4 regions of the uncultured Gilvimarinus sp. genome follow, and region 4 is predicted to be linked to each of the others. Evidence: predicted binding sites of a transcription regulator. Region 4 holds the regulator's gene; each other region holds the start of a gene.
What was found. The regulator PhoB, encoded in region 4, activates phosphate uptake and scavenging genes when phosphate is short. The targets are predictions, from matches to a motif close to TGTCATAAANNTGTAACA.
Positions count from the first base shown of each region.

Region 1 (7,312 bases), on a different contig from region 4:
ATCTATTTAGGAGCCAAATGTGAGTACGAAACTCGAACAACTCAAGCAAATGACCGACGTTGTTGCCGATACCGGTGACATTGAAGCCATCAAACTGTACAAGCCGCAAGATGCCACCACTAACCCATCTTTGTTGCTAAAAGCGGCGCAGCTGCCACAGTACAAAAACTTATTGGATCAGTGCATTGTTGCTGCCAAAAAAGAAGGCGGCAGTTCAGATCAGCAGCTTAAGTACGCCAGCGATCATTTGGCGGTTGCCATTGGTTGCGAGATCTTGAAAGTCGTGCCCGGCCGTATTTCTACCGAGGTTGACGCACGCTTGAGCTTTGACACCAACGCCAGCATCGATAAAGCGCACCACCTGATTGACCTGTACCAGCAAAATGGTATCGACAAGTCACGGGTTTTGATTAAGCTCGCCTCTACCTGGGAAGGTATTCGCGCGGCCGAAAAGCTGGAGAAAGAAGGCATCAACTGTAACCTAACTCTGTTGTTTGGCTTCAACCAAGCGGCAGCCTGTGCCGATGCCGGTGTATTTTTGATCTCGCCTTTCGTAGGCCGCATTTTGGATTGGTATAAAGCCAGCACCGGCCAGGACTACACCGCCGAGACCGACCCAGGTGTATTGTCTGTACGCCACATCTACAACTACTACAAGCAACACGATTTTAAAACGGTGGTTATGGGCGCAAGCTTCCGTAACACCGGCGAGATCGAAGCATTGGCCGGCTGTGATCGCCTGACCATTAGCCCACAATTGCTGAAAGAGCTGGATGAAGATAGCGGCACACTGGAACGTAAGCTGTCGGCCGACAACACTGGCGATGCGATTGCCAAACTTAACGATACCGAAAGCAGCTTCCGCTTTGGCATGAACGACGATGCCATGGCCACCGAGAAACTGGCCGAAGGCATCCGTAACTTTGCCAAAGACCAAGTTAAGCTGGAAGATCAGTTAAAAGAGCTGGCCAATGCTTAATCGTATTACCCAATTCTTCGAGCGTCACCTGCAAGCAGATGACGCCGAAGAAGAGCTGTCGTTTTCACAAAAACAGCTGGCTGCCGCGGCACTTCTTATGGAAGTTGCCGCGGTTGACCGCGTGTTCGAAGATGCGGAGTTTGCTGAATTTAAACGTATCGTCGCCACGGTATACGAGATCAGTAACGACGACATCGAAGAGCTCTGCAACCTCGCGCAAGACAAACAAGACCAGGCGACATCATTGTTCCAATTTACTCAGCTGATCAACGATCACTGCAGTAACGCGGAAAAGTTTACTCTGGTGAAGTCCATGTGGCAGATTGCACTGGCCGATGGCGATCTGGATAAATACGAGGAGCATCTGATCCGGCGCGTAGCCGAGCTTATCTATTTATCGCACACCGACTTTCTCGTCGCCCGTAACGCGGCCCGAGAACAAGCGGGCATGGGTTAACGCGGGTCGCGCTTATGCTCGACCCAGTATGTCTGTCGCTAGAGTAAGATTATTTCTTTAGGCTAGTCAGAAAAGGCTATTGGCCATTTTCTAACATATTAATGAGGTTGGTAAAAGTTTGCTCGTTGGCGTCGTTCATCTGGATTAAATAGCGGTGCGCCTCAATCACTTTGTTCTTCACCTGCTCTTCATCATCTACCGCAGCCGCCTCTTCTAACGCCGCCGTTGGTTCAACGGGGGTATGCAAATCATTCACAATAGTGAATATATCTGCAAAACCCATGGTGTCGAGAATTCTATTGATGCTGTCGCTGGTCGAGAGGATCACCGGATAACTGCCTAGCCGCTCCTCGCCCAGCAGTGATATTTTTGCCATTAACCCAAGCGTGGTGCTGTCGATGGCCTCGGCATCTGACAGATCAAACAGTACCGCTTTAAAGTCTGGGTGAGCAAACATATCATCGATAAACTGATCGAACGATATACACAACGTCAGGCGTACATCACCCACCATCTTAATGACGAAAACACCGTCGTGCTCGGCAACCAGAATCTGTCCAGGCTGCATGATCAATAACCTCGAGTAATAGTCAAAATAGCGATGTCGTCTGGCGTTGCACTCACTTCGTCCACACCGACGGCGTCACACACTGCCTCTAGATTCTGCGCCTTTTGCGCCAGCAATTCCAGCAAATACGCTTCTTTTTCTTGCAGTGTCTTAGGCGGTAGGATTTCTAGCACCCCATCTGAAAAACACACCAACGAGAATTTCTCTGGCAATACTTGCGAGTGGATCTTCCAGTTTACATCGCGAAAAATTCCCACCGGCTTACCACTGCCGGCGATAAACTCCGCACCTTTGTCAGTTACCAACAGTGGCATAGGCAAGTGCCCGGCCACCACGTAACGCATCTCTTGAGTGTGAGTATCAATCACTCCCACAAAAAAAGTCAGGTGGTGGTTCAGGCTCGTTTCATTTAATTCGCGATTAATTGAGCGCAACATATGGTTGGCGCCATCGGCAAAAGATGCCTCGTCACCAAACAGCCCTTCCTCGCGCACCATCCGGCTCACCATATGCTTTAGCCAAATCGTGACAAACGCGGAGGAGGCCCCGTGACCGGACACATCGGCCAAATAAAAAGCCAGGTAGCGACCTTTGATATGAGCATAGTCGACAAAATCGCCGCTTAAATATAATGAAGGCGCGATATGATGCGCGGCGTTGTAGCCCTCAGAGGTAGTCAGGGCTTTCGGCAACAGACGCCTTTGCACCTGACGCCCGGCTAACTGGTCGCGCTCAAGGACCCGCAAATTATCGCGCAGATCTTTATTCACTTTTTCGAGTTTTTCGCGGTATTTTTTGTTTTGCGCCAGCAAGTCTCGCCGCTCTAATGCCTTCTCGACCGAGTGCTCTAGCACCGCCATATCGACAATCGGCTTAATCAGATAATCGGCAGCCCCAAGGCGCAAAGCAGATACGACATCACTCATGACGCCAGCGCCCGAGATCACAATAACTGGGGTGTCGGTTGATTTCTCATGCAGGCTTTTCAGTACCCCCAGGCCGTCCATTGTGGGCATGCGCAAATCGGTAATCACCAACTCAATATCGCGCGCCTCAAACAACGCCAACCCCGTAGGGCCGTCGGCAGCTTCTAGGACGTTGTAACCACTGTCTTCCAAAAACGCAGCAATACTATGCCTTACCGGTTTATCGTCGTCGATAATCAGTAGTGTTCGGCAGCTTTCATTCATGGTTTGGTACCGCTCGGCCATTTCGGGTGCAGGCACGCTCGGCACCTGTCGTAATGGCGCCTAACAGTACTCCGATCGTGCCACAGGCGCAAGCACCTAGCGCACGCTGGGCCTCTTATGGAGTTAAACCTTAAACGCTGCTACTCTAACTGACGGAGGCCTTAACGCTCAGCCGCACATAACAGCAACAAGGCTGCAATTGCGACACCCTTTGGAGGATCTAGTGATGAGCCATTCAGAGAATTTCTATGCCGAGAAGCGCGACTTTATCCGCATGAAGATCGAACTGCCACTGACCGGCACCCTGAGCAGCGATAGCGGTCGTATCGCGGGTCAGTGCCATGAGCTAAGTGGTGGCGGACTGCAGCTTGAGCTACCAGAGCCGGTAGCGGAGGACTCGCAGTGGGAGCTTCTCCTTGCGGCCGAGCACGACCAACGCGCCCAGCTGCGAGCTATGGTGAAGGTGGTTAGATGCATCGCCGAGGGCGATAGCTATAATACCGGACTGCAAATTGTTCAGGTATTGGAATAAGCGCCCTCAGCCGAGGTCACTAAAAGTCGTCAAAGCTATCTAGGTCGTCGACATCACTACCAAAAGAGTCTTCTACCTCACCGTCTTTGACAAGGTAATCGCGTCGCTGCAAGTAGATGTCGCGAAACAGCGTGTACTTGTCGGAGCCAATATCCTGCTCCAAAGAGAGCAGCCGGGCGCGAGTATCGACCAGCTCCAGTACCTTGACCTCGTAACTGGTGCGGGCATGGCCAATATAGGTTTTCGGGTCTGTCACCCAGTCTACGGGGGTTGCCGCGGCATCGCGTAAAGTACGCGGCCCAAAAATAGGCAATACCAAATAAGGGCCGTCCGGCACTCCCCAGCGTCCCAGCGTTTGCCCAAAATCTTCGCTATCGGTGCGCGGCATTCCCATATGGCGCGCCACATCAAATACCCCCGCCACTCCCAGTGTTGAGTTAATCAAAAAGCGGCCGCTGTCTTTTCCCGCCTGAGAAAACTTACCTTGTAACAGGTCATTAAATACCTTGGGAACCTCTAGAACATTGGCAAAAACATTGTTTACCCCTTGGCGAAACGGGCCCGGGGTGATGGCTTGATAGCCACGCGCAGCGGGGCGCAAAACATAGGTGTCCGCCGCATCGTTGAATGCAAAAATGGCTCGGTTGTACTCCTCCCACGGATCTTGCTCATCGGAGGCGGCGCTAACCAAAGGGGTGAGCCCTGATAACATCAAGGCCAAACAAAGGCGTACGAGTGAATTCACGGTAATTTCCTGTTAGGGCTATGCCCCAGTTCCGTCTGACTTAAAAATTGGCCTACCCTGCCAATGAACGATCGTTCACATTTTACCGAATTACAACACGCGAAACAATGCGCGAGTCCATAGAACTCGCGATTATCGACAATAAAATTTCATATTAAGCCCTTTGCTACCTGGGCTATCGAGTATATAGGACTCTTCACTCAGCACCGCCTCTTCTGCGCAGCGCTCAGCGGCTTGCGCCACTAAGTCGAAACGCGCCTGCAGTAAATCCAGTGCCGTTTTGATACCCGCCTGAGTAAGCGTAAAGGCGCCAGCTGGTGCTAAAGCGCTTGCGTCCGCCGGGCCGTCAGCGCCCGACTCCGGCGGGTTCTCATTTGCAGCGCGTCCGCTTAACCAACCATTGAGCCCTTCATCACTATAATCACAATCCCCCATCCGGTTGACCGCATCATTGCTTTCCATCATATCGACGGCGGGTTCACAGTCCTCTGCGAGCACGGCCGAACTCCACAAAGTTGAAGCGAGCAACAGAGCAATAATCCTGGACAACTTTGGCACGGCTAACCTCATAGATAGTTCGTTAAAACTTCATTTCCAAACCGACACCTAAATAATCATCATCGCGGCCAGCGTCGTCTTGGTTGCGTGTATAGTAAGTAAACGCTTTCGCGGTTTTCGAGAAGATATAATCGCCACCAATACTAAAGCTTTGCCGCCCGTCGATTTTAATATCCGACTCACCATACTGGGTTTTAAACACCCATTGATCCGTCACCTTCCACTTAACCGAGGCAAAGTAACCGTTGCCATCCCCAAGATCGCGTTGGTAATTTTCATAGGCGCCGCCCAACTGTACGGCCCCTAGGGTATACGCCGCCACTAACCGGTAGGTATCGGTATTATCGACATTTTCTTCCACATCCTGGTCCATCGCCACGGCCAGATACAGCGCATCCAGTTGATACGCGGCCGATGCCGAAACGCCGTCTATACCATCAGTCTCTTTGGTGATGTAAGCCACCTTCGCCGTTACCGGCCCTAAAGACTTGGGCGTGACATACTGAACGATGTTTTTCGAGCGGTTTTCACCGGCAAAAATATTGCGAATGTCACCCTCTAGATCATTAAACAAATCCACGCCTGACGCGGCGGTTTTTAAGGGAGTGTCAAACACCCCGCCCATTAAAGTACCCGCGAGCGTTTGCACACCAAGGTAGATATTGCGCTGCGTTAACGTCTGGCCGTCTTTATCGCCGTCATCCACGCTGGTTTCGTATTCAAATCGATACAAAAGCGACACACTGTCGGATAAAGACTCCTGCCCCATAAGGCCAATTCGCGACGAATTGCTCTGCAACTCGATTTCGCGGTTGCCCGCCTCATCCGCGTGCTGCAAGGACACATTAGCCTTGCCGTAAACCGTGACGTCAGCGGCCACCTGAGCAGACACTAAAACGGCAGCAGCGGCCAACCATAATTGAATTCGCATGGTATTTCCCCAATCCCTAAGTATGACAATTAGATGTCCACTGGATGAACATTAAGTGACAGTTATATGACAAGCGCGCGTATCATGCGGGGCAATTGTTGCAGTAATATTACATGCGGGCAATTTTTTTAGTGTTCTGCGGCCCCCACCGTAAGCTTTATACGCTTTTCGTATCGGCGGGCAAGATAGGCCAGAGCACATCCTTGTCGTATAACTCTAGGAGTATAGACTCTCCCAGCGCGATAAAACGATCCAGATCCGCAAAGGCGATCTCCTCGGCCAACTGGGTAAGAGCGGCCCGCCCGCTAGTCGGTGCCGCCTGCAGTTTTTGCAGTAAACGCACAGTAACGGCATTGGAATGGATAAACTCTACCGAGTCGGCGCGGTTGCGATAGACCAACAAAAAAGTAGGTTCGGAGGGTGGCTCGCTGAGCTGGTAATCCGGCCCCAACCTGTGCACCGGGTATTGGTAATTAAGGCACCACAGTAGCTCGGACACCTCGATAGAGCTATCGAGCAAGCCATTTTCCGCCGTGGGCATAGGGGGCAGCTCACCGTCGGCAACATCCAGCGCCAACTCGACCCACTCGTAGTGCGCCAATTCAAGCATAAACGGCGGATCAGCTGTGTCGGTGGCCCGCTCGTTTTGCAGGTAAAGTAAAAACTCTTGGCTAATGTCTAAAAAATACGGGCTTTGGCTTTGGTGGCGCTCGACAAAATCCCGCACTAAAGCGTGCCAGTGAGCGTCACTTAAAATTTCTCGCAACACCGGAAACCCGCCGGCAATAAATCCTTCAATATTGTTGTAAATCAAGCTGCGATAGATCCCTAAGCGCCGATCTTCGATTCCGGCGGGGCCTGGGTATTTATCGGGGTTGCGCAAATGATGAGTCAGCGTCTGCTGCAGCTGCGCCAGCGGCGTATCACTCACCCGGATGCCTCCGCTTGGCTCGCCCGGCGTTTAGGTGCCGACGCCTCAGCTTGTAGTTGCCGAATTTTATCAACCTCCGTTAACAGCTCGGGCACCGGGGGGATATTAAAATCGCGCTCCAGCAAAGTCGCCACGGACCCCGCCCGCTGGTAGAACTCACCCAGCAAAGCCCACACCGGGTCTTCTACCGGTGCGCCGTGGGTATCAACGCGTAAATCTTCCGCCTCGTGATAGTGCCCCGCCACATGGGCGTAAGCCACTCGCTCTAAGGGCAAGCCTGCCAAGAAAGCGTCCGGGTCATAGCCGTGATTAATGCTATTAACGTACAGATTGTTCACATCTAATAGCAAGCTACAATCGGCTTGTTCAACCACGGCATTAATAAAATCGAGTTCCGTCATCTCTTGCCCTGGCGCGCAAT
Region 1 is NZ_CAXAUC010000008.1:107,131-114,442, forward strand. It holds gene tal (transaldolase) at 20-979, shown strand; gene AACY82_RS12970 (TerB family tellurite resistance protein) at 972-1,436, shown strand; gene AACY82_RS12975 (STAS domain-containing protein) at 1,513-2,004, opposite strand; gene AACY82_RS12980 (SpoIIE family protein phosphatase) at 2,007-3,230, opposite strand; gene AACY82_RS12985 (PilZ domain-containing protein) at 3,421-3,726, shown strand; gene AACY82_RS12990 (VacJ family lipoprotein) at 3,746-4,471, opposite strand; gene AACY82_RS12995 (hypothetical protein) at 4,604-4,969, opposite strand; gene AACY82_RS13000 (porin) at 5,052-5,960, opposite strand; gene AACY82_RS13005 (putative DNA-binding domain-containing protein) at 6,118-6,891, opposite strand; gene AACY82_RS13010 (DUF692 domain-containing protein) at 6,888-7,312, opposite strand, start outside.
Region 1: AACY82_RS13000 (porin) is a predicted target of PhoB. The motif match lies at 6,015-6,032, and genes of this name have one in related genera.

Region 2 (7,312 bases), on a different contig from region 4:
CCCGTGATCGCGCCGTATTCGTTAGAGATAACCTCGCCAAAGGATTTCCCTTCAAGGGTGTACGAGAATACATCCCGCTCGGCAAGCATTCTGCCGCTGGCGTAAAAGCCAGAGGTTCTAAGTGGCCAGTAGAGTGCGGTGTTAAAGCTTTTCTCAGTGCCGAACGCAGCGGTGGTGTACCACTCGGCGCCGTACGGTGATAGGTTAGTGCGGCGGTATGAGGCGCCCAGCTGGTAGCGACTAAAAGATTTGAGGTTGTCTTCAAACGATAGTTTAAAATCTAAATAGCCTGGGCCCCACTCTTTTTCCTCAACCACAGTATAAAGTCGGTTGCGCTCATCTTGCTCGTCTATGCTGGAGCGAGCGCGAGCGATAGTGCCTTGACCGTATAACCGCTCGATCCCTTTGCGAATCTCCCACGGCGAATAGGCACCGCCGGCGTGGATTTCCATGCGGTGCAGAATATAGTCATCGCTAAGGCGGGTGTGGTTAATCAAGGATATATCGTCAATGGTGATTTTGGCATCGCCACGTAAAGATTTCGCCGGGCTTTTGGGTACGGCACTGCCACTTATTTGCGCAATGCTGGCACTGGCCTCAAAAGCCGCTATGGTTGCATCGTAGCCTTGGTCCGCAGCGCTGGCTGCTTTGTCAAAGCTCAGCAGGGTGACCTCGGTGAGCTCGGGGTGGATAAGCACGTCTTTTTCGGTGAGTAAGTCGATTTGTTGGCGGACGTTTTCTTCAGTTAAAAAGCTGGTGAGTTGCCGCAAAATACTAAGGCCTGATTGTAGGTCGTCACGAGTCATCGCCGGTGAGCCAATGTCTACGGCAATCACCATGTCTGCCCCCATCTCTTGGGCAACGCTAATGGGTAAGTTATTGGCGATACCGCCATCGACAAGCAAGCGTCCATCGCGTTCAATGGGGCGCACCACACCGGGCAGTGACATGGAGGTTTGCAGTGCGGTGGTTAAATCGCCGCGTTTTAGTATGACTTGCTCGCCGGTTTCTATGTCGGCAGCTACGGCGCGAAAGGTGATAGGCAAGTCGTCAAAGCTTTTAAAGATAACGTGGGTGCCCATTAGCTCATCAAGCAGTGATTTCATCCCTTGCCCCTGCAGAAAACCTTGGGGCAATCTTAGGCTGTGGCCGTCAAACCCTAAACCTAATTGAATGGGGAACTCGTCAATTTGCCGCTTGCGGCGATTGGGAATTTGGCTGCGCGGTAGGTCGTCGTGGTAGCCTGCGTCCCAGTCGGCTTGTTCAAACATTTGTAGAATTTCGTTGGAGGTTTTACCACTGGCGTAGAGCGCGCCGACAAAGGCGCCAATGCTAGTGCCCACCACAATATCCACCGGGATGCCGCGCTCTTCCAAAGCGCGAATTACCCCGATATGGGCGCCACCGCGGGCGCCGCCCCCACCCAATACCAGCGCGACGCAAGGGCGGTTAAGCTCGGCGGGGCAGGGGGTGGTCGCTGCGTAACTTTGATTGGCGCCGCTGAGACAGAGCAGAAGTGCCAAAAGCATTAACGCGATTCGCTGCATAAGGGTAAAGCCTTGCCGACCAAGACAAACGTGTAGCGGTCATTAAATAACGTTAAGGGAGCAATTGCCAGTGCAGTGCTTTAATGATGGGAGTGATATTGGGTCGAGCGGAATAAAAACAAATGCGGCGGATGCCCGTTGCAAGCATCCGCCGCGCTAACGATTAAGCTTTTAACGGTTTGTATTTAACCCGCTTAGGCTGGGCGTCGTTACCCTTACGTTTGACAAAGTCTTCATGGTAATCGGTGTAGTTACCTTCAAAGAAGACCGCCTCTGAGTCGCCTTCGTACGCCAGAATATGGGTGGCAATCCGATCCAAAAACCAGCGATCGTGCGAAATAACCATCACGCAGCCGGGGAAGGCTAAAATCGCGTCTTCCAGTGCGCGCAGGGTCTCAACGTCCAGGTCGTTTGATGGTTCATCCAGCAGCAAAACGTTGGCGCCTTGCTTTAGGGTGTTGGCCAGATGCAAGCGGCCGCGCTCACCACCGGATAACTCGCCGACGCGTTTTTGCTGATCGGAGCCTTTAAAATTAAAGCGCCCCACGTACGAGCGGCTTGCTACTTCGTAGTTGCCGATGCGCAAAATATCTTGCCCGCCCGAGATTGCCTCCCACACGGTTTGTTTGTCTTGCAGGTTCTCACGGCTTTGCTCTACGTAAGCGACATTAACCGTCTCGCCTAAAGTAATGGTGCCGCTATCGGGTTGTTCGGTGCCGGCAATCATACGGAACAAGGTCGACTTACCTGCACCGTTACCGCCGACAATGCCCACCACGGCGCCTTTGGGTACGCTCATGGTTAGGTTGTCAATCAACAAGCGATCGCCATAGCCTTTGCTGACGTTTTCCAGTTCGATAACTTTATCGCCTAAACGCTCACCGGGCGGAATGTAAATCTCGTTGGTTTCGTTGCGGGTCTGAAACTCCTGGCTTTGCAGCTCGTCAAACCGTGCCAAGCGCGCTTTGCTTTTAGCCTGACGGCCTTTGGGGTTGGTGCGCACCCACTCGAGCTCGGCTTTAATGGCTTTTTGGTGCGAGGCTTCGGCTTTGGCCTCTTGCTCCAGACGCTTTTCTTTGGTTTCCAGCCAGTTCGAGTAGTTGCCCTCGTAGGGGATACCGTAGCCGCGGTCCAGCTCTAAAATCCACCCGGCGGCGTTGTCCAAAAAGTAGCGATCGTGGGTAATGGCCACCACGGTACCGTTAAAGTTTTGCAGAAACTGCTCTAACCAGTGAACACTCTCGGCATCCAGGTGGTTAGTAGGCTCGTCCAGTAACAGCATGTCGGGGCGCGATAACAGTAACCGGCACAGGGCGACACGGCGACGCTCACCACCGGATAGCTTGGTGACATCGGCATCCCATGGCGGCAGGCGCAACGCGTCGGCGGCGATTTCCAGCGTGTTGTCCAGGTTGTGGGCATCCCACGCCTGAATAATGTCTTCACAGCGCGCCTGCTTTTTGGCCAGCTCGTCAAAGTCGGCATCGGGCTCGGCGTAAGCGGTGTAAATACCCTCCAGCTCGGCCAGTGCATCCACGGCCTCGCGCATGCCGTCTTCCACATTGCCGCGTACGTCTTTTTCCGGGTCGAGCACCGGCTCTTGCGGCAGGTAGCCGATTTTAATGTCGGGCATGGGGCGGGCTTCACCGTTAAATTCGGTGTCAACGCCGGCCATAATGCGCAGCAGAGTGGATTTGCCCGAGCCGTTTAAACCCAGCACGCCGATTTTGGCGCCGGGGAAAAACGACAATGAGATGTCTTTTAGAATTTCACGCTTAGGCGGGACGACTTTGCCCACCCGATTCATGGTGTATACGTACTGTGCCATTTAGCTTGCCTCGTGCTGGCCGCCAGCGGGCGGATATGGCCGGAGTCGGCCGATTGCAGATAAACGCGCAAGTTACCGAAAGGCGCCGCTTAATTCAATCTTTTATGATCGTTAAACGATCAGCCAGGGGGCTTATTAGCTCACCGATTTGGCGCGTGTGTAGACCGCCGCCACAAACTTGTAACAATCGCTCAGTAGTCTCATGCGCACAATTACCTCTTGGAGTTTGCTATGAGAAAGAGTTTTCCTTATATCTTAGCCGCGTGTAGCACCTTGGCGCTGGTAGGTTGCGGCAGCGATGATGACGACAACATCACTGATGAGCCGGTGGTAGAAACCCCTTCTGGGTTATCGTTGGAATTTGCTGGCCGCTACAGTGCAGGTCAGTTTGATGAAAGCGCTGCGGAGATTCCCGCTTACGATGCCGACAGCCAACGCTTGTTTGTCGTGAATGCCGAAAAAGGCATGCTGGATGTACTGGACTTGTCAGACCCGGCAAACCCGAGCCTGATTGATACGATCGAAGCTGGCAGCGTACTGGCTGACGGCGAGGTGAACTCGGTAGCGGTTAAAAATGGCATCGTCGCGATCGCGATTGAAGCCGATGCAAAAACCGACAACGGTGCCGTGGCGCTATACAATGCCGATGACTTAAGTTTTATATCAAGTGTGGCTGTGGGCGCTCAGCCCGATATGCTGGTATTTACCCCAGACGGAAACTACCTACTGGCGGCCAACGAGGGGGAGCCGAACGATGATTACAGCATCGACCCAGAGGGCTCGGTTGCGGTTATTGATATCTCTGATATGGCCAACCCAGCCGCGACTCTCGCAGGGTTTACTGCCTTTAATGGCCAGCGCGATGCTCTGCGTGATCAAGGTGTTCGCGTATACGGCCCTAACGCCACGCTCGATCAAGATCTGGAACCCGAATACATCGCGGTATCGTCCGACAGCGAAACGGCTTGGGTGGTACTGCAAGAGAACAACGCCATAGCGCAGGTTGATATTACGGCGGCCAACGTACAGCGTATTATTCCGTTGGGCTACAAAGATCACGGCACCGATGGCAATGGCATTGATGCCAGCGATGAAGGCCCGGTAGAGATCACCACTTGGCCCGGTGTGCGCGGTTTGTATTTGCCGGATGCGATGGCCGCCTATGAGGTGAACGGTATGACCTACCTGGTTACCGCCAACGAAGGCGATGCCCGCGCCTGGGGTGAAGATAACGACGACTATTGGGCCGGCGACGCCAGCCAAGGTTTTGTCGAAGAATTTCGCGTTAAGCACTTAGTGCACAAAGATGGCTTTGACCGTCGCGCCGGTGACGATCTGCCGCCGCAACTGCGCCAGCTTGCCGCCGGGGCTCTGCTTAACCCAACCACCTTTAGTTACTGTGGTGCCACCGCCGGTGATCCGGGTGACTGCCGTGATGACGAAATGCTGGGGCGCTTAAACGTTACTTGGACCGAAGGTTATCGTAAAAACGCCGACGGCTCTCCGGTTATGTTTGACGCCGCCGGAAACGAGTCGGCCGACGGTGACCGTTTAATGTACGACAACCTCTACAGCTACGGCGCGCGTTCATTTACCATTTGGGATGACGAAGGTCAGCTGGTGTGGGACTCGGGCGATGCCATCGAGCAGTTTTTGGCAAGCGATGACTGCATGCTAAGCGCAACTCGCGACATTCCCTGTAAAGACTTTTTTAACAGTGCCCACGACGAGGGCGATAGTGCCGACAGCCGCAGCGACGCCAAAGGCCCCGAGCCCGAAGGCATCACTATTGGGCATGTCGGCGAGAAAACCTTTGCCTTTATAGGGCTTGAGCGTATGGGCGGTGTATTAGTCTACGACATTAGCAATCCCGATGCGCCTGCATTTCAGGATTACTTAAACACTCGGGAGGATTGGACGACTGAAGATGCCGAAAGTATTCTGGCCAGCATCGGCGATCTTGGCCCGGAGGGCTTAGTGTTTATCTCCGCCGAAGATTCACCTACTGAGGATGCATTAGTGGTGGTGGGCAATGAAGTGAGTGGCACCACGGTAATCTATAAAGTGGTACAAACGTTTGAGTAGGCCTGCGTGCTGAAATTTAAAAAGGGGTGCCGATGTAGGTCGGCACCCCTTTTTATTGCTTTAAACTGCACTCTTTAACGCGGACGCGCGCTATTTGGAGGTGTCTTTTAGTGTGGCGTAGGTTCAGTTTTCACGATAACGTTACTCGCTGGTAATAAACTTCATTGTAATCAACCGTATACAAATAAAAAATTAAGTCACTATCAGCTGCAGTCATTATGGCGTATAGTGCTGCGGTTAGCCTTTTCTTTGTATCGAGCCTACTGGCACACGCCTCTATCCTCCTTATTACACTTTTAGGTAATTTGGGTGCTTAATCAGCATTCTAATTGGTTCTTATTCGTCAGCACCTAAAGTTGATCCCTAACATCTGTGGTGGTGTTTCTTAGTTCTAGTGAGAACCGCCCGATTTAAATGTATTTCTGTGTTTTTTCAAGCAGTAATCTTCCGCGCACGTGATTCCTATGTATAAGGTGGGTGCGCCTTCTATTTCTTAATTTTTGGAGCGCCATGACGGCCACTAACGAAGAATCCCAAGCGCTACAACCTACGATAATCTCATTTGTTAAAGATTTGCCAAATGTCTGCTCGCTGGCTGGGTTGGCGTGCACGTTACTTGCGATTTATTTCAGTGTTATCGGTGTTTTTTATGCGGCCATGATTGGAATGATTTGGGCCGTTGCGTTTGACTGGGCCGATGGCCTAGTGGCTCGAAAAATGAAAGGCCGTACTGGCAGTGATCGGATTTTTGGCGGTCAGCTCGATCTTTTAATCGATATCGTTAGCTACGGCGTTACGCCGGCTATTGTCTTACTGAGTTTTAGTGATTTTAACCCCATTATGTTGCTTGCCGCGTTTGTTGTGGTCGCCGCTAGTGCCATTCGGTTGAGCTACTTTAGCACTTTTGGTTTATCTAATAAGTCAAAATACACCGGCTTAGCACTTGATAACAACAGTATCGCATTGGTTTTTGTGTTTCTGTTAGAAAGTGTCCTTCCCGCTGGAGTGTTTGCTTTCGTGCTTTGTGCCTGCGCGCTGGGGCTGGCGGTACTCAATGTCTCGCAAATAAAAACCCCCAAGCTTTCTGGTAATCCACGCAATGTATGTTTTCTTGCTGGTTACACGCTGATTATAACAGCCTTGTATTTGTGGAAACTTCTGTAGATAAAAAGTAGCACTTAATGTGTCGAAATATTTAAAGCAATTTATAGGAATTAATAAATGATTGTATATACCGTAGGGACCTTTGACTTATTGCATGTAGGTCATCTCGCATTACTTGAATACTGTAAGTCGCTGGGCAGTTCGCTGGCCGTGGGTGTGGCATCCGATCGCGTGGTAAATTCCTATAAGCCCAATGTTCCCGTTATCCCACTTGCGCAACGGATGGAGATGCTGAGCGCTCTGCGCTGTGTCGATATTGTGCGGCCCTACGATGAGTTGGAGTATGTCTCGGGTTGCCAAGAGATAAACCCCGATATCTTCGTTGTTGGGGAAGACTGGGGCCGCAAACCACACAATCTTGCCGTGGAATCTTATTTAAAGTCAGCCGGTAAGCAAATTAAGCAAGTGCAGTATAACCCGCGCACCTCTTCAAGCTCGATCAAACGCGACGTCATGTCTCAGAAGCGCCCTGTTCAGCGTCTGCACATGGCTGCTGTCTAGGTAAGCTCTTAAAGCCACAACTTAACGTTGTCTGCCAGTGATAATAGCAAGGCCATTCAAGGCGCGTAGCCTTTGGCCTCGGGTAGCATTGGTTATGCGAACAGATAGCGATCCAACGATGGTTGCGCTAAGCCGCTAGAGCCGTTTGGCAGTTGTCGATATGTGCCCTAATGATAATACCCCAAAA
Region 2 is NZ_CAXAUC010000015.1:34,378-41,689, forward strand. It holds gene AACY82_RS16070 (patatin-like phospholipase family protein) at 1-1,547, opposite strand, end outside; gene ettA (energy-dependent translational throttle protein EttA) at 1,711-3,375, opposite strand; gene AACY82_RS16080 (choice-of-anchor I family protein) at 3,607-5,460, shown strand; gene AACY82_RS16085 (CDP-alcohol phosphatidyltransferase family protein) at 5,971-6,624, shown strand; gene AACY82_RS16090 (adenylyltransferase/cytidyltransferase family protein) at 6,682-7,125, shown strand.
Region 2: AACY82_RS16080 (choice-of-anchor I family protein) is a predicted target of PhoB. The motif match lies at 3,544-3,561, and genes of this name have one in related genera.

Region 3 (7,312 bases), on a different contig from region 4:
CGATGCTTGGGGTAACCAGCAAGTGATCCGCACTCTGTACAAAGATAATGGCGATGGCTATGTGGCCAATAACGAAATCCCCCAGTACGCTTGGCCTCAGGATCCAACCCGCATCATGCTCAACCACTGGCATGGCGACAACTCAGCATCTGGTATGTACTTTCCACAAGAGTACTTCTGGGAAAACACGTGGGCCTATTACGATTATTTGGAGTATGTGCCCCACTAACTTCTACGCTTAAACATTAGCACCCACAATGGCAGGGGCGGCTTAACGCTGCACCTGCCATTGTGCCGATAGACATATTAATAACAGGTCTCACTATGCAAACCCAGCTTGAACCCAAGTGGTCGAAACTGTTTTTACGTACCGGTTTAATCGCCAGCATTAGCGTGTTAACCGCTTGCGGCAGCAGCGGCGGCACTAAGTCAGAGCCCCCCACAGCGTCATCCAGCGCTAGCAGCGTAGCCTCTAGCAGCTCAACCTCTAGCGATGCGTCGAGCAGCATCGCATCCAGTGCTAGTAGTAGCTCAGTTTCTAGCGGTGTTGCATCCAGCAGCTCTGAGGCCGGCGGGTGCGCACCAGACGTGGCGGCCACCATCGGCACAACCACTACCCGGCTTGAGGCCGAGCACTACAGCAGTTGCAGCGAGCAAAGCAAAACCACCGAGGCCGACGATGCGCTTTCGGGCGGGCTTGCTATTAGCGACACCGGCAGCTCCCTAGATTACCGGGTCGATGTGCAAACCTCGGGGCTATACACCGTGACCTACCGGGCACGTGCCAGCAACAGCAGTAGCCGTTGGGCGTTAGCGGCCGGCGGACAAACAATAAGCAACAGTGAGGTCGAGCTGGCCGCGAGCGAAGCGCCCGAGTGGCAAGATGTAAGCACAGCAGCGGTGTATTTGACCGACGGCCCACAAACCATAGCGCTAAACTTTGCCCAAGCAGGCGCCGCGCTCGATTACCTAGAGTTGCACTACGATGAGCCGACCCAGTACACGCCCCACGAGGCGGTAGCGCAAATGGGCATTGGCATTAACCTTGGCAACACGCTCGATGCCTACCCCAACGAAGGCGACTGGGCACCGGCGGCGCAAGAGTCTTACCTAATCGCGTTTGCCGATGCAGGCTTTGGCCACGTGCGCATACCCGCCACCTGGGACAACCACACAGCCACCAGCGAGCCTTACGCGGTAGACACATCGCGCATGGACCGTACCGAGCAGGTGGTAGACTGGGCCCTGGCCCAAGGCTACTACGTTGTGTTAAACGCCCACCACGAGATCTGGCTAAAGCAGGATTACCAAAACGCCGCCAACCGCGAGCGCTTTGACGCCATTTGGACACAGATTGCCGAGCGTTTTGCGCACAAGTCGGCGCGCTTGGTGTTTGAGATCCTCAACGAGCCAAACGGTATGACGCCCGCACAAAGCAATGACTTAAACCCGCGCATACTGGATATTATCCGAGCCAACAACCCCGACCGACTGGTTGTGATTGCCGGTAGTGGCTATACCCCGGTGGATACTTTGGCCGATATTAAGCTGCCTGCCGACAATAAGCTTATTGCCAACTTTCACTCCTACGACCCATGGGAGTTTGCCGGCCAATGCACCCGAGGCTGGGGCACAACGGCAGATAAAAACGAGCTAGAAAACGTATACCAAACCGCCAGCACCTGGGCACAAACCAACGAGGTGCCGGTAACCGTTAATGAATTTGGCGCAGCCCACGAAGATTACGAACACCCTGAGAACATTTGCAACCAAGCCGACCGGTTAGAATATTTACGCGCTCACGTTAACTTTGCCACTCAGTATGGTATCGCCGCTACCGTGTGGGACGATAACGGCTCGTTTGGTGTGTACAACCGAGAGCAAGGCAGCTGGGGGCCAGAGAAAGATATTCTGGTGGCGCCAAACCCTTAACATCAGCCTCAACGCATCAAGTCAACCCAAAACCGGACGTCCACCGTCCGGTTTTTTATGGGCGGTCTGCGGCCACTTACCCGACGTTAGCGCGCGGCAACTCGAAAGAAAAACAAGTGCCCGCCCCCTCCTCCGAGGTCACCGAGATTTGGCACTGGTGTAAATCCAATATGCGCTTAACAATGGCGAGCCCAAGGCCGGTGCCCTCGCCCTGCGCAAATCGCTGGCCTTTGGCTTGATAATAGCGCTCAAAAATACGTGGCAGTTTATCTTTGGCCACGCCGACGCCGGTGTCGGCCACATCGACCGCCACACCGTTATCGCCCGCCGCTAACGATACGGTAATACTGCCGCCGTCGGGGGTGTAACATAAAGCGTTATCGATTAAGTTTTCAAACACACGCTCCATTAACGCAATATCGGCGGTTACCGCATAAGGGCGCCGCGCTAAATCGGCGTTGACGGTAATATTGCGCTGGCTGGCTTTAAGCTCAAATTTTTGCAAAACATCTTGTAATAGCTCGGCCAACAAAAAGGTTTCGCAACTCAGCTCAGTGCGGCCGGTGTCCAGTTTGCTTAGCTCAAACAGCTCTTGCACTAATTTGGTTAAGCGCCGGCAGTGCGTGTAAGCAATTTTTAAATAACGGGTGCGTTCGACGTCACTGAGTTTTTCGTCACGAATGGCCAAAGTCTCTAAGTAACCCTGCATCGATGCCAAAGGCGTACGCAAATCGTGCGAGACATTAGATACTAATTCGCGCCGCAGCCGGTCGGTTTGCTCTAGCCGCTGTAATTGATCGTGAATTTTTGCTTGCATGCGGTGAAAGGTATCGTGCAAATAGGCAATCTCATCACCGGATGCAGCGCCACTGTGCGCGACATTCAGCTCCACACGCTGAAAGTTTTGCATATCACGGGCAAGGCGGCGCAAGGGCTTGGTCATCGCCGCAAAAATTAACACCGCGGTTATCAATGCAAAAAGCACGATGGCAATTAACCCGCCTAAACTTAAACGCAACACGTAACTCTCGGTTAAGGAGTCGCGCAGCGATTGGTACAACTTGCCGCCCAGCACCACATATAGATAACCCACGCGCTGACCATCGTCTTCAACCGGCCAAGCCGAGAACACCTTGTCTGTTCGGCCGGTGCGCGGATCGGTGCCGGTAATCGGCAGCGGGCGCTCATCATTCAACCATGCTTCAATGGGCGCCACATCAATACGCGGCTGAACCAGCTCGGACTCAGGAAAAGCGTGGTCCAGGATTTTTCCCGAGGCATCCGTTAGGTACACCTCGACAATGGGGTTAACCACCATCACCAACTCGGCCAGCTCTTGCATGGCGGCGTGGTTCACTACACCGCTATCAATCAAAGGCGCACGATTGACAATATACATCCCTAAACTGCGATTTAGGCTTTGGGTCATCTCTTGGTAGTAGCGGTTGCTGCTCCAGTACACCAACACTAAATAGGCCACGCCGATGCTGGCAAACAACACGATAAGTACCAGCGACATACGCGCATAAAGCGTGCTAAACCAGCGGCTCACGGGGTCACCTCGGCGCACGGCTCGCCACAAAATTTATACCCTACCCCCCACACAGTTTTTAAATAGTACGGCTCGGCGGGGTTGTGCTCTATTTTGCCGCGCAGCCGATTAATATGGCTGTTTACGGTGTGCTCGTAACCATCGTGGCCATACCCCCACACGGCATCCAGCAACTCCGAGCGGCGAAACACGCGCCCTGGGTGCGAGACAAAATACCACATAAGTTCAAATTCTCGGGCGGTTAACTCGACCGGCTCACCATTAACGCTTACGCTGCGCTGCGCTTGATCGATATGCAAGCCCTCTACGGTGATGACCTGCGCGGGTTTGTTAGCGGGGGTCTTATTGTGCTCGGCGCGGCGCAACAGTGCCTTGACGCGCGCCATCAGCTCCAACGTGCTAAAGGGTTTGGTGAGGTAGTCATCGGCGCCCAGCTCTAAGCCCAACACTCGGTCCAGCTCGGTGGAGCGCGAGGTTAATATAAGCACCGGGGTAAGTACGCCCTGACTGCGCAATTCGCGACAGATATCCAGGCCATCGATGCCCGGCAGCGATAGATCCAACACAATAGCGTGCCAGGTTTGCCGCAGCGCCAGCGGTAAGGCATCGTCGCCACGGTGGCACACCTCAACCTCGGCATCCAGCTCAGACAAATGCATCCGGATCAGCTCGGCCAGATCTTGTTCGTCCTCCACCACCAAAAAACGTTTGCGCGCCTGAGGCTGGGGTGGTTTTTTATTAACGTAGGCTAAACGGACATTATCGACCATGGGCAGTCCTCGCTCGCAAAATGGCAACCAGAGGTGAATAACAAACAGACGCACCCGTGTGGCGAATGTTACAAAACTCACCACGCGGGCGCGCAAGCCCAAAAACTGATGCCGTGACAGCCCCGCAAAGCACCGCCACAGCCCCGCGATTACTGCATGCGCGTTATCTCTACCTGCATCACAGGGTTGTCAAAGCGCTGGGCCTCGCTTAATGCCGAGCTCGCCATCCCGTCATCAAACGATACCACGCCACTGTGCAGCCTAAGTTCGTCGACGAAATCATCGCGCTCGGCATTAAAACCTTCTTGCAAGCCACCGGCGGCGGCCGGACCAATAATGGTATCGGCGCTTTCGCTATTACGCTCTGTGCCGGTATCGTAGCTTAGGGTCTCAAAGGTAATGGTGTCATCTACTTGCAGCCCCCCGAGGTCTTTGCCGCTGAGCATAGTAATACCGTCGTTGGTATTCGCCAGCATGGAGACTAGCCCAATATACATACCCTCGGGCGAATCGGTGGCCGTATTTACCTCTAGCATCATGGTCTGACTTAAACCCGGCATCAAGGGTCCGCCTTCGGCAGAGCGTGCCAGATAAACATGTTCGCTGCCCATGGCGGCGTCCAGTAACTGGCTATTGTCGCCACTTTCAGCTAACACCTCTAACGCTACGCTGACCGGCTCACCCATTTTTGCCATCTGAAACTCGCCATCAAAAACCATAGCGGCCAGTGGTGACAACGGCTGACCGCGAGTCATATTGGTAATGTTAACCGCATAGGTAAACGTCATGGATTCAGGTTCAGGCATCGGCTCAGGGGTAGGCGTCATCCCCATAGGGCTGTCGTCATCGTCGCTACCGCAACCGGCCAAAGCCAGTGTCAGAACGCACAAACCCGCGATTAGATATTGTTTGTTCATAGCGGTCTCCTTACTCTACGGTGATAGTGACGCGGGCAACGGGGTTTAACCAACGGTGGCGGGTGGCGTCGATATCGCTACCGCCTGCAACGCTGTCGGTATCGCCCAACACGCCGCGGTGAATATGCACAAACCCCTCTGCTTCGCCGGGCATTCCGGTACCGTTATTGCCCAGCTGAGGGTCTAGCGGTGGCGGCACGGGCATTCCCGGCTCGCCCGGCATCCCACTGCCACGCAGTTCATCGTTGGCCTCGGTGCCGGCATCGTAGCCTTTAAGCATGTACTGATAGGTGCCCGGTTCAGTAGGCAACCACATAGCATCCAACCCCACAAAACCATCGTTAGTCGGTAGCAACATAGCCACAATTGAAAGGTGATTATTATCGGGGGCATCGTCATTGTTAAACATGGCGGTGGCAGATGCACCGGCCGCCAACAGCCCTCCGGCGGGGTTGGCGACAGCAATACCACTAAGGCCATCTATCTCGCCCACCAAAGGCTCAATGTTGCCACCCTCAGCCATCGTCTGCAGCGGTAACGAGGCCTCACCACCCACGGCAAACAAGTGGTTCTCTGCCGGGTGCGCGGCCACCAATAATGGGGTAAAAAACGTGCTGCGTGTTAGGTTTTGAATTTCGACAGTGTACTCAGCGCCGTTAGCGCCCGTGGCGGCCAGTATCATTAAGCTCGCCAGTGCAGATAATCTCTTCATCGTGTTCTCCCTGTTCGACATAAATATGGAATACGGCAGAAATAATGCCGATAACCCATTGTCAGGGGAGCACACAGTCGAATCCTCACAGAAGTATCACGGGCCGATCACGTTTTACTAAAAACTGCACATTTACGCAGAGAATTACGCCAAAATTTTAGTTCAGCGCGCAAACAACCCTTACGGCCCCTCGCTAACCGACGCGGTACCTCCATTCACTCGCTGCAGGTGAAGGTTGCGAACTACCCGGATTGCAGGACGCACAGTAAACAAAACCGAACCAACTAAAAAGAACCAAGTGGCGGCATACTCTGTCTCGGCTTTAAAAAACAACACACTTCCCACGATAAATAAAACACCGGCCAGCAAATCATTTATTGCGTAAAAAAAGTCATACCGGGAGCTAATCTCAATATGCCGCGGACTTAAGTGCGGCAATCGCCGGTCAAACAAACTGAATCTAAACACAAAGGCTCCTATATCTAGTGGTGGGAAACTCCCACATTCACCGTCACCATAAACGCTCTGGCACTGATCCTGCTTAAGCCTATGAACGAACATTAATTATGAACATGCGCAAAAAACAAAGGCAAGCCTTGATGAGGCTAAGGAGACACAATGGCAATGGTACCCAAAACGATGGATGAACTGTTATCCGCCATTGAACAATTTCACACCGGCTTAGCGGCACACTTGGTGGACTGCGCCGATAGCGGCGCACCGGAGCGCGAGCAACTGTTGTTAAACTATCTTGCAACGCACGAGCAAAAACTCGCCGAGACTCTGGCTTTTTTCCGCCAACAAGAAGCGCTGGGGCCACTCAACACGTGGTTTTACGCTTATACCGACCGCCACCCAATCACCTTGCGCGACCCGCGTGAGGCCGACTTTAAAAACTTAGACTGCGAAAAAATTTGTGCGGAAATCAGTGATACCCATGCACAACTGGTGGATTTGTATGAACATTTGCACGAACGTGCCGAATGCGAGTCCAGCCGCCGCACACTAGCGCAGCTGCTGAATATTGAAAAAAGTAATGCGAAGCTATTAGCTCGCGAGGCGGTGCGAGCCCAAGAGATGTAAATATTACAGACTTTGTCAGCAGTGCATCGGCTGGCGTAGCCCGCTAGCCTGCCGACGTTAATCACTCAGCGGGCGACTCAACCAATGCGGGGCCCCGCATCCACAAGGTGCCCCCCATCGTCATAACAACCGAAATCTCTACTTCCACCACTTGGGCCTCTTTTGGTTCCGGCACATTAAATTTAACATGGTACCGATGCCACTGAGCCAGACCCGACGTCTCCACTATCGGCTCACTTTTAAAGAATAAGTTTGAACTGCCCATCATGGCAGGGGTGCCCTTTCTTAAGCCTCGAATTTTTACGGCTACAGAAGGCGGTTCCATCGGCTCACCATACTCTTCTGT
Region 3 is NZ_CAXAUC010000015.1:883-8,194, reverse strand. It holds gene AACY82_RS15960 (family 16 glycosylhydrolase) at 1-229, shown strand, start outside; gene AACY82_RS15955 (cellulase family glycosylhydrolase) at 325-1,932, shown strand; gene AACY82_RS15950 (ATP-binding protein) at 2,009-3,484, opposite strand; gene AACY82_RS15945 (response regulator transcription factor) at 3,481-4,254, opposite strand; gene AACY82_RS15940 (spondin domain-containing protein) at 4,404-5,171, opposite strand; gene AACY82_RS15935 (spondin domain-containing protein) at 5,182-5,883, opposite strand; gene AACY82_RS15930 (YrhK family protein) at 6,064-6,351, opposite strand; gene AACY82_RS15925 (hypothetical protein) at 6,502-6,966, shown strand; gene AACY82_RS15920 (hypothetical protein) at 7,028-7,312, opposite strand, start outside.
Region 3: AACY82_RS15935 (spondin domain-containing protein) is a predicted target of PhoB. The motif match lies at 5,899-5,916, and genes of this name have one in related genera.

Region 4 (7,312 bases):
GATTATGGCCGAGGTGTTTCCGCCCTATTACGCACAGTTTTGCCGCCTGAGCGAGGCCAACCCTCACGTCACCCCACAGACGATTGAGCGCCATATACTCAATATGAGTCGCGATCAAATTGCCAGTAAGTTAATGGAGTTGTGGTCAATGCCCGAGGAAGTCGTAACCGGGCTGCGTCACCAAAGCAACCCGAATTACCACGGCGAAAACGCTATCTATGCCAAATTAGTGTATCTAGCGCGCATGTTGTTACGCCAGCACAATATCGGCACCGGCCCCTGCGAATCCATCCCCGACTCACTGCTGGATGAACTACAGCTAACCCGTGCCAAAGCCGAGGCCACTGTAGCCAATGTGATTGAATCGTCTGACGATTTAGAGCATATCGCCAGCGCTCTCAACCAAAACTAAAAAGCCAAGCTAGGCGTCCCGGTTGCGATAGCAATCCTCGTCTAGCAGATTCTCGCTCTTGGCCACCACGGTGGTCACAGCGGCGTCCCCGGTAATATTCACGGCGGTGCGGATCATATCCAGCAGTCGGTCCACGCCAATAATGAGCGCAATCCCTTCTTCCACAGGCAAGCCCGCCTGCTGTAACACCATGGCCAAGGTCACCATACCCACGCCCGGCACCCCAGCAGTACCAATTGATGCCAAGGTGGCGGTTAATACCACCATTAAATAACCGGCGATGCCCACATCAATACCGTAGGCCTGAGCGATAAACACCGTCGCCACGCCCTGCATAATTGAGGTGCCATCCATATTGATGGTGGCACCTAGTGGCAGAGTAAAAGAGGCGGCTTTGTTGTCGACCCCGAGCTTGCCCTCAACCGTGCTCATGGTAACGGGTAGCGTGGCGTTGCTGGAGGCGGTGGAAAAACCAAACACCATCACCGGGTACATTTTGCGCAAAAATATGAGTGGGTTAAGACCCGACAGCAGTTTGAGCAAGCCCGGATACACCACCAAGCACTGCAACACTAAAACACCCGCCACCGTTAAAAAGTAAAACAGTAGGTCCTGAAAAACCCCAAACCCCATAGACGCGAACAGCTTGGCCAGCAAGCAAAACACCCCGTAAGGGGCCAGCTGTACCAGCATCATAATCATGCGCAGTACCACATGGTTTAAGTTCTCAAAAAAGCTCGCCACCGGCTCGCCTTTGTCACCACTTTTGGCAATGGCCACCCCCAGCAATACCGAGAAGACAATCACCTGCAGCATATTGCCCTCGGCCATCGCGGCCACCGGGTTGCTGGGGAAGATATTAATAATGGTCTGCTTGAGCGACAGGTCAGTGTCCATGCTGAGCGCGCCAGTCGCCTCTAAATTTAGCCCCAGCCCCGGCCCCAACAGGCTGGCCACCGTAATCGCCAAGGTAATAGCGATGGCGGTTGTGAGCAAATACAGGCCGATGGTTTTAACTGCCAGCCCGCCCATCCGCGCCTGGTTGCCTAGCGTTGCGGTGCCGCACACCAGCGAGACAAACACCAGTGGCACCACCAACAGCTTAAGTGAGGCGACAAAAACCGCCCCGACCGTGTCAAATAAACCCGCAACCAGATACACCTGCACCCAGCTGTCCGCTTCGCGCCCGGTAAACAGGTTAAGCAGCAAACCGATGACGATGCCCAGCACCATGGCCAGTAATATTTTTTTGGTCAGACTCATAAACAATCTCTTACTGCGTGGGGCGCACATTCGTCGCCTTTATTCTTAACCTGCGAGGGTACCCCAGCGAACCGCAATTGTCCTGTGCTGTTAACCCCTACAGCTGCTAAAATGCCGCGTTTAACCCCAGTAGATCGAGGTATCGTTTGACCCAATCGCGCGCGCTACTACCACGCCCGGCAATATCACGCGGCGCGCCTGGCCGGTTTGCCCGGCGCGGGCTAGGGCTTTGGCAGCCGGCGGCCCACACCATTAGCGTGCCCCAACCGTTACGGCACTGGTTGTTTGATGACAGCTCGCTGACCGCCAAGTTACGCAAGCGCAGTGCCGGGCAACTACAAGTACAGGTATTGCGCCAATACTGGGGGCTGCCGACCTTATCGGAGCGCTGCACCCTTAAACAAAGCCGCAGCACCGCCCTGATTCGCGAGGTGTTATTGCTGGGGCCGGATGCCATTCCGTGGGTGTATGCGCGCAGTGTATTCCCCGCCGACAGCCTAACCGGCCGCTTGCGCCATTTACGCAAGCTCTCCAACCGCCCCCTGGGAGGCTTTTTATTTAGCCATCGGCAACTGGGGCGCTCACCCATGCAAATCGCCCAGCTACCACCTCACGAGCGGCTTGTGCCCCCCGTGGTACAGGGAGATGATATGCTCTGGGGCCGACGCTCAAAATTTTTTCTATTCGGTAAAACCTTACTGGTTAGCGAAGTGTTTCTGCCCGCGCTGATCGACTCCCGGACGAGACAACATGATTGATACCATCTGCCATCGCCTAACGCTGTACGCACAACTCACCCGCTTAAACCGCCCGATTGGCTGGCTGCTGGTGTTCTGGCCCACGCTGTGGGGGCTGTGGCTCGCCGCTGATGGTAAGCCGCCGGTGCATCTGGTGATCATTTACAGCGTGGGCGCTATCGCTATGCGCTCGGCCGGCTGCGTGATCAACGACTACGCCGACCGCAACTTTGACGGCCACGTTGAGCGCACCAAAGACCGCGTGCTCGCTACCGGCAAAGTCAGCGTCAAAGAGGCGTGGGCGGTGTTTGCCGCGTTAGTGCTACTGGCTTTTATTCTGGTGCTGTTTACCAACACCCTAACGCTGTATTTGGCCTTTGGCGGGCTGGCACTGGCCTGTAGCTACCCCTTTATGAAGCGCTACACCCATTTGCCACAAGTGGTACTGGGGGCAGCCTTTGCCTGGGGCATACCCATGGCATTTGCCAGCGTGCAAGGTGAAGTGCCCGAACAGGCATGGCTGATTTACTTTACCGTGGTGCTCTGGACCATCGTCTACGACACGTTTTACGCCATGGTCGATCGCGACGACGACCTGCGCATCGGCATTAAATCCACCGCCGTGTTGTTTGGCGATCAAGACCGCGTGATTACCGCTAGCTTGCAAGTATTGGTGGTGCTTGGCTTGCTCTTGATGGGCTCGCGGTTTGAGCTAAACGGCCTGTACTACATCGGGGTGGCCGTGGCGGCAGGGCTGTTTGTCTATCAACAGCGGCTGATTCGCTACCGTCAGCGCGGCCCCTGTTTTAGCGCTTTTCTCAACAACAACTGGGTCGGTGTCGCCGTTTTCGCCGGCATTATTGCAGGTCTAATAAAGTGGTAAAACCTCGCGGTTTTACCCGCAAACTGGCTTTGGCGGTAAAATTTACCGCCGGGCTGTCATAAATATGCAACAATTTAACCATTAAATACGCTTGCAAAGAAGGGGGCGAATCTACGCTGATCGGTTATCAGCCGCAGCCACCGCTTCACTGATTATCCGCAATTGATGGAACATACAGGCAGGCACTATGACAAGTCGCACCATCCTTATCGTTGACGACGAATCCGCAATCCGCGATATGCTGCGTATCGCCCTCGAGATGGCCGAATACCGCTGCTTAGAGGCCAGCAATGCACAGGACGCTCACGGCCTGATCGTCGATGAAAAACCCGACTTGATTCTGCTTGACTGGATGATGCCCGGCACCAGTGGCATCGAGCTGGCGCGGCGCTTAAAGCGCGACGAAGTTACCGCCAACATCCCCATTATTATGCTCACCGCCAAAGGCGAAGAGGACAATAAAATCCAAGGGCTAGAGGTAGGCGCCGACGATTATATTACCAAGCCTTTCTCGCCTCGCGAGCTGGTAGCGCGCCTTAAAGCGGTGCTGCGCCGCGCCGACCCCCACGCCAACAGCCACCAACCCATACAGGTTCAGGGCTTGTGCTTAGACCCATCCAGCCACCGCGTTACCATTAACGAGCGCGAAGTGGATATGGGTCCCACCGAGTTTCGTCTGTTGCAGTTTTTCTTAACGCACCAAGAGCGCGCTTACACCCGCAGCCAATTGTTAGATCACGTTTGGGGTGGTAACGTCTATGTCGAAGAGCGCACCGTCGATGTTCATATCCGCCGCCTGCGCAAGGCGCTAACGGTCGATCAACACGAAAACTTAGTCCAGACCGTACGCGGCACGGGCTACCGCTTTTCGACCAAGGCCAGCTAAAAGCCTCTGATCACGCCGATACAGGACTGACACCATTTTGCTACAGGGATTCAATGCCGAGCTGAAACGCTTGGCCGTTATCTTTATCATCGCCGTTATTATCGGCATGCTAATTGACCAGCTTGCGTGGACCTTGGTGCTCTTTGCCTTTTGGTATATCGGCTGGTGCCTGTGGCAAATGCTGCGCCTCAATATCTGGCTCAACGGCAGTCGCAAAAGCCAACCGCCCGAGGCGACCGGCCTGTGGGGCGACGTATTCGATGCCATTTACCACTTACAGCGGCGCCAAAAACGCGAGAAGAAAAACCTTCAGGCGGTTATCAATCGCGTGCAAGAGACCACCTCGGCCCTTAAAGACGGCGTAATTTTGCTCGACTGGCGCGGTTACCTCGATTGGTGGAACCCTGCCGCCCAGCGCTTACTGGGGTTTTACAACTCAGATCAAGGCCAATCGGTCATTAACTTTATTCGTCATCCGCGCTTTGTCGATTACTTTGAAGCGGGCGATTACTCCGAGCCGCTGGATATCCCCTCGCCGCGCTTTCCCGACAAGCGCTTGCAGTTTCAAATCACCCGTTTTGGTAAAAACGAGCGCTTGATTGTGGTGCGCGATATCACCCAAATTTACCACTTAGAACAAATGCGCAAAGACTTTGTCGCCAACGTCTCCCACGAACTACGCACGCCGTTAACCGTAATTAGCGGTTACTTAGAAACCATGGCCGACAACAATAAAACCCCCACCTGGGACAAGCCGCTGGAGCAGATGCAGCAGCAGTCCAAACGCATGTCGCTGTTAATTAACGATTTGATTATGCTGTCTAAGCTGGAAACCACCGATACCGGGTTTAACCAAAAACGCGTCGAGTTAGAGCCTCTGCTGCAAACCGTAAAGTCCGAGGCCGCCGTGCTCAGCGACGAAAAGCAACAAACTCTCACCCTTGAATGCACCCCCAAGTTATCGATCATTGGCAACGAAAAAGAGCTACACAGCGCGTTTTCTAACTTAGTGGTTAACGCCGTCAAATACACCCCCGAGGGGGGCAAAATTGCCATGCGTTTATGGCGCAGTGGCCCACGTATTTACTATTCGGTCAGCGATAACGGCGTCGGCTTTGACGCCAAACATATTCCGCACTTAACCGAGCGGTTCTACCGTGTGGATGCCAGCCGCAACAGTGGCACCGGCGGCACCGGGTTAGGGCTCGCAATCGTCAAGCATGTATTGCTGCGCCACGATGCCGAGCTGCAAATCAACAGTGAAGTAGGTAAGGGCAGCGTCTTTACTTGCGTGCTACCCGCCAACGACACAACCCTGTCATAATTTTTTAACGACAATCGCCTATCGACGCATCAAATCGGGTTAAACTGTAGGCAAACCCGATCCCTTTTGGCGGAAACAGATAGGCAGCATGAAATTATCGCTATTACTTATAACCCTCTTGCTCATCAGCGGCGCCAACGCGGCTGATACCCCCTCTACGGCAACGTTTAGTGTTAAAGGCCGCCAGTTGTTTGATGCCTGTGGCGAGCACTTCGTGCCTATGGGACCCAATCGCATGGTGTTTTGGCTTGACCGCACCGGGTTATCGAGCTTTAGTGAGATCGCCAAAACCGGCGCCAACACCGTGCGCATCGTCTGGAGTACCGAAGGCAAACCCGCCGAATTGGACGCTGTGTTAAAAAATGCGTTTAAGCAAAAACTGTTTCCTATTATCGAGCTGCACGACGCCACCGGCGACTGGTCTAAGTTGGACTTACTGATCGACTATTGGACGCAACCCGAGATAGCCGCCACCATCGCTAAACATCAGCGCTACACAATTGTTAATATCGGCAATGAAGTGGGCGACAAAGTCGCCCTTGATGCGTACACCAAAGGCTACACCCGCGCCATTACCCGTTTGCGCGAGTCGGGCTACCGTGTCCCCTTAATGATCGATGCACCCGGCTGGGGCAAAGATATCGATACCTTACAAGCGGCGGGGCCAGCGCTGATAAAAGCCGACCCGCAAAAAAATATTTTATTGTCGATCCACATGTGGTGGCCCAAAATGTGGGGCTTTGATGCCGCCCGGGTACGGGCCGAAATGCAAGAGTCTGTCGATGCCGATTTACCGCTCATTATTGGCGAGTTTGGCGATCGCTGGGATGACAGTGAAGGCGGCGCGATTCCCTACCGCACCATTGTGCAAACGGCTCTGGAATTTGACATTGGCTTTTTGCCTTGGTCATGGGGCCCGGGCAATAAACCCCAAAAACATCTAGACATGAGTGACGATGGTACCGTCGAAGGATTAACCGGCTGGGGCCGCGAAATTATGCTCGACGAAACCTACGCCATAGCCCGCAACGCCAAGCGCACCCACTTACAAAATACCGGCGAATGCCCGTAACCGGGCGCGCCAAAAATCGGAGCGACTATGAACCTACCGGAAAATCAGTTGCGCGATAACAAACGCAGTAATTTTTTGCGCCGCAACTACGACAAAGTAAAACACAAATACGCCGGAAAAATTCGCCACAAAGCCATTGAACGGGCGCGCACTCGCATTTATTTGCACGGCCGCAAGCCAGAAGATTACGAGCCGGATGTGCTAGAGGTTATCGTCAAAGAAGAAGAAGACAAAATCATCAGCGAGTATAAATCCCGCGGTATCGTAGCGCTGATTGCCGCGCTGGGCTTGAGCTTGTTTCCGTAAGGCAGAGGGTAGGGCGACGATATGTTTCGGTTTCTCGCTAAGTCGGCTTTAGCCACGGTTATTTGGAAGCGCTACCGGCGCCCCATCGTATCGACGCTAGCGCTGTTTATCAGTTACTTTTTTATCGCCATGGTTCACAGCGATTACGTCTCGTGGGCAACCACCACAGCGCAACACGACAACCTTTGGGCATCGTTTGTGGTTAAGTGGCTAGCGCTCATCGGCATTACACTTTTATATTATTGGTTTAATACCCGCAGCCTAGCAAAAATCAATAACGAAACCGATGCCGAGCGCCACACAAAACCTCACAATAAACAATCGCGCCGTACGGCCCATCCGCCACCCGAGGCGGCAGGCCCAGACCCTTTTGCCAATATTCGCAGCAAAGACAAACTGCGCAGTCGCGCCGATGTCGCCATGGAACAA
Region 4 is NZ_CAXAUC010000005.1:52,178-59,489, reverse strand. It holds gene AACY82_RS09920 (HDOD domain-containing protein) at 1-412, shown strand, start outside; gene AACY82_RS09915 (dicarboxylate/amino acid:cation symporter) at 422-1,675, opposite strand; gene AACY82_RS09910 (chorismate lyase) at 1,822-2,433, shown strand; gene ubiA (4-hydroxybenzoate octaprenyltransferase) at 2,426-3,295, shown strand; gene phoB (phosphate regulon transcriptional regulator PhoB) at 3,483-4,181, shown strand; gene phoR (phosphate regulon sensor histidine kinase PhoR) at 4,219-5,505, shown strand; gene AACY82_RS09890 (cellulase family glycosylhydrolase) at 5,594-6,577, shown strand; gene AACY82_RS09885 (dihydrouridine synthase) at 6,605-6,883, shown strand; gene AACY82_RS09880 (hypothetical protein) at 6,905-7,312, shown strand, end outside.